DNA from 2 places in the Sphingomonas sp. GW821-FHT10F11 genome. Region 1 is predicted to be linked to the other one. Evidence: riboswitches for the same ligand, from Rfam matches in the RefSeq annotation. Region 1 holds a riboswitch; the other holds the start of a gene.
The links. A riboswitch is a leader RNA that binds a small molecule or an ion and turns the genes downstream of it on or off. The one in region 1 is predicted to bind cobalamin.

Region 1 (2,197 bases):
GACGAGCCGGACCTGCTCGATTACCTGGAAATCGCCCTGATAGGTGTAGCGCTCGCTGCGGCCACGGCCGAAGAAGCTGGGGGCGGGGCCGAACGACGGATCGAAATTGTCGCGGTTGATATCGGCGATGGTGAAGGCGACCTTGTTGCGGAACCGGCCGTCGAGCAGGTTCGCGTGGAGCCCGGCATAGCCATAGATCTCCTGCGCGGTGGAATATTCCGCCGTGTCCTGGAAGGGGAAGTAGAAGGGCGGCGGATAGCCGTCGAGCGAGAGCCGGCTGTGCGCATAATAGCCGCGCAGATCGAGCCCGATCTCGTCGGTGAAGGCGATGTTGACGCTGCCGGTGCCGCCATATTGGCGATAGCCGTCGGGTTCGGTGCCGATCGCGGCGGCGGAGATGCCGTCGGTGCGCAGATAACCGCCGGTCAGCGACGCAGTGACCGGGCCCTTGCCGCCGGAGATGCCGGCATTGGCGAACACGCTGTCATGCGAGCCATATTCCACGCTGGCGCGGCCCCGCAGGCCTTCGGTCGGGGTGGCGGTGACGATATTGACCACGCCGCCCAGCGCCTGGCTGCCCCAGGGCACCGAGTTCGCGCCGCGCAATATCTCGATCCGCTCGACCGAGCCGGCGAGCAGATTGCCGAAATCGAAGCCGCCGCCAGGCGACGAAGGATCGTTGACACGCACGCCGTCGATCAGGGTCAGGGTCTGTTCCGCCTCGGCGCCGCGGATGCGCACGCTGGTCAGGCCGCCCGGGCCGCCATTGCGGCTGACGGTGATGCCCGGCGTGGTGGCGAGCAGATCGGAGATGGAGACGGTCTGGCGCTGGTCGATCTCGGCGCGGGTGATGATGGTGACGGCCTGGCCGATCTGACCGGCATATTGCGGTACACCCGCCGCCACGACGATGTCGGGCGGGGTCTTCATGTCAGCCAAGACGATGCAATCGTTCGGCTCGACGTTGCAATCCTGCGCCGCGTCCTGGGCGAAGGCCGGCGTCGCCGCGAACAGCGCGACGGACGCCGCGAGCAGATTTAAATGGTTATAGCGCCGGTTACGCTGAAAAATTCCGTGTGCGCAACGATTGCTACGCAAAACTGCGGAATGGACCGTGACGTCCCCGGAATGGAAGGAACCGGCGTCGTTGACAGTGGAACTGATGGACATGATGTACCCCTTTGCATGGGGCCTACCGGTCCGGACGTGCCTTGGGCGACATCCGGCCCAGACGGCCCGGTTCATGTCGCTCACTCGAGGCAATGCCCTCGTCCGCCCGGTGCATCCCGCCCGCGCGATGGATCGACCGTGGCGGGCAGGTCTCCTGGCTTCCGGGTCTTCGCCTGACGCTCCGCCTTCCCGGGCTTTACCCCAGTGGCGTGATGGAGCGCCGGCTATCCGGTCACAGTTGCGGGAGCAGCATCGGAGTTGCGGAAGGTTCCGCGCACCGACTTCCCTATTGTTCCCGTTGCCGGGAACCCGTCACGGACGCGCCCTTATCGGCGCGGGGGCGAGGTGGCAAGCGGCGCGGCCGGCTTCGCGATGCCGCACGGCCGGAACCCCATGCCGATTCGAGACGTTGATCTCGATCAAGGCGGTGCTGACATGAGCGGTTCCCCAGCCAAAAAGGCCGATTTCGCGCCCCGCGCCTACACGATGCAGGAGCAGCGCGACCGATTCGACGAGGTTTCCGGCGAGTTTGCGGCCGAGGATGAAGAGGCAAGCGACGCCCTGCTCGACCTGCTGACCGGCGATGCGATCAAGGAACGGCGCCTGCAGGATGCGACCTTCTGGCAGCGGGTGAAATTCCGCTCGCGCATGCTCCGCGCCTCGGATGCGGGCGCGCAGCGCAAGAGCGACTAGCCGGGCATTTAGTCGGCGACCCGGCAGCACTAGATTGGTCTTACCAATACCCGAGCGCCCAGCGTCGGCCGGCGCAACAGAGTCCAGACCACTGCCGCGCCGATCAGATCGAACACCGCCAGGCAGACGAACAGCGGATTATACCCGATCGTGTCCGCCAGCGCGCCGATCACCAGCGAGAAACTCATGCCGCCGATCCATGCCGCCGAGCCCGCCATGCCGCTGGCGGTCGCGACGATGCGCGGGTCGAACAGGTCGGTGGACAGAGTCATCAGCGCCCCCGACAGCATCTGGTGCGCGAAGCCGCCGATGCAGAACAGGGCGATCGCGGCCG
Region 2 (2,197 bases), on a different contig from region 1:
CACCGCGAAAGCAAGCCATTGCCTCACCTCCGGATCGAGTGCCGTCTCGATCGCCAGATCGACCGGCACATGCAGCAGCGAGCAGGACGGCGCGAGCACCAGGTTGCGCTCCGCCGCGACCGGCGCGATGCGCGCGATCAGCGCGTCGAGATCGGCGCGCCAGACATTGCGCCCGTCGATCACGCCGAGCGACAGCAACAGGTCCGGCCGGGCGCGCTGCCACACCGCGTCGAGCTGCTCCGGCGCACGAACCAGGTCGATGTGCAGGCCGTGCACTGGCAGGTCGGTCGCCAGCTCCAGATTGTCGCCGAGCGCGCCGAAATAAGTCGCGAGCATCACCTTCGGCCCGTTGACCGAGAGGCGCTTATACGCCTGGCGCAGCGCAGCGCGCTGCTCGTCATCGAGATCGAGCACCAGGCAGGGCTCGTCGATCTGCACCCAGTCGGCGCCGGCGCGGGCGAGCTGCGCCAGCACTTCCTCATAAACCGGCAGCACCGCCTCGAGCAGTGCCAGTGGCGCGACATCCTTGCCCTTGGCGAGCGTCAGCCAGGTCACCGGCCCGAGCAGCACTGGCCGTGTGTGATAGCCGAGCGCCTTGGCCTCGAGGAATTCGTCCACCGCCTTGCTCGACGACAGCGCGAAGGCCTGCCCCGCGCTCAATTCCGGCACCATGTAGTGATAGTTGGTGTCGAACCACTTCGTCATTTCCTGCGCCGTGCTGTCCAGCCCGTGCGCGCAGCCTTCATGGCCCTTCGCGCTCTGCGCTCCTCGTGCCATCGCGAAGTACGTATCGAGGCCGAGCTTGCCGCCGCTCCAGCCATAACGCGCCGGCACCGCGCCGAGCATCGCCGAGATGTCGAGCACATGGTCGTAGAGCGAGAAATCGCCGCTCGGAATGATGTCCGCACCGAGCGCCTTTTGCCGCGCCCAGGCAGCGGCGCGCAGGCCCTGTGCGGCGAGCGACAGCGCCTCGGCGTCGGACTTGCCCGACCAGAAGCTTTCGAGCGCGAACTTCAGCTCGCGGCGCGGGCCGATGCGGGGGAAACCGAGGGTTGCGACTGAGATGGTCATCGTCTTGGCCTTGTATTGGGCAAGGTGACGGCCGGACGCGCGGCAACGGGCCGACGCCCCATGGCAAGCCAGGACGCGGTGCTGCACGCGGCCTGACCGGACACCCCGCCGGAGGACGTTATCTGACGAGGCAGGTCTCCTGGCTCGCGGGTCGATGCGACGATCCGGCCTTCCCGGTCCCTTGCCTGGACCAGTGACACGAATTGGACCGCCGCTCACCGCTCACAGTTGCGGGGGCAGCGCCGGAATGGACGCGAACCCTTGTGGGCACGCGCCGTCACCGGCTTCCCGTCTTAGCTCCGCCCGAAAACCGGACGGAGAACCTCGACAGTCACAAGGATAGCCATCGCGCGCGCCGCGTCAAGCATCATATAAAGAATTCTTTATATCGTTATATGCCGCAGAAAGCGCGCGCCCCTTAGGGGGTGTGCCAAAACTCTCCAACGGAAAAAGCACGCTTCCGCGGCCTTCGCCCTCGTGAAAATCCAACAATTGCACAGAAATCAGGCCTGACTTTTGGCACACGCCGGCATCGGCCTACGCGTCGAGGTCGCGGAGATCCCCGCCGCGTGTCTCGCGCCCGAACCAGGCGACCAGGCCAAGCGCCACCAGCGCCGGCGCCATGATGATGACTGCCGCCAGCCCCATGGACGGGATCAGCGCGGCAATGCTCAGGCCCTGCGCGAGCAGCCCGCCGGCCTTGGTACAGGCGGCAACCCAGCCGGTCGCCCGTCCACGCACCCGCAACGGGAAGCTCTCGGCCGTATAGGGCAGCAGGATGGCGAGGATGCCGTTCGACCCGACGATCAGCAGCGCGACCGGCAGCACCGGGCTGCCCGTTCCCGCCAGTTCGAGCCGCAGCACGCCGAGCAATCCGGCGAGCGTCACCCCGATCATCGTGACGAGCGACCATTTGGTGCTCCAGCGGCTGTACATCAGCGCGGCGAGGAACACGGTCGGAAAGGCGATCAGCGAGCTTTCCGCCAACAGCCGGCTCGACACCGCGACCGAATAGCCCTTGGCGACGAGATCGGCCGGCAGCCACAGCAACAGGCCGAAATTGATCAGGCCCCAGGTGAGCGCGGCCACCGTCAACGCGGTCAGCTTGCCGATCATCCGCCTGCCG

Region 2: it holds a riboswitch for cobalamin, as region 1 does, so the genes downstream of both, metE (5-methyltetrahydropteroyltriglutamate--homocysteine S-methyltransferase) here and AC1RT8_RS12420 (TonB-dependent receptor plug domain-containing protein) in region 1, are expected to answer to the same signal.

What each region holds. Positions count from the first base shown of each region.
Region 1 covers NZ_JBXASH010000003.1:425,249-427,445, reverse strand. Annotated here, with positions in the region: gene AC1RT8_RS12420 (TonB-dependent receptor plug domain-containing protein) at 1-1,098, opposite strand, end outside; cobalamin riboswitch at 1,298-1,498, opposite strand; gene AC1RT8_RS12415 (hypothetical protein) at 1,606-1,863, shown strand; gene AC1RT8_RS12410 (MFS transporter) at 1,893-2,197, opposite strand, start outside.
Region 2 covers NZ_JBXASH010000016.1:31,203-33,399, reverse strand. Annotated here, with positions in the region: gene metE (5-methyltetrahydropteroyltriglutamate--homocysteine S-methyltransferase) at 1-1,071, opposite strand, end outside; cobalamin riboswitch at 1,184-1,413, opposite strand; gene AC1RT8_RS24615 (MFS transporter) at 1,609-2,197, opposite strand, start outside.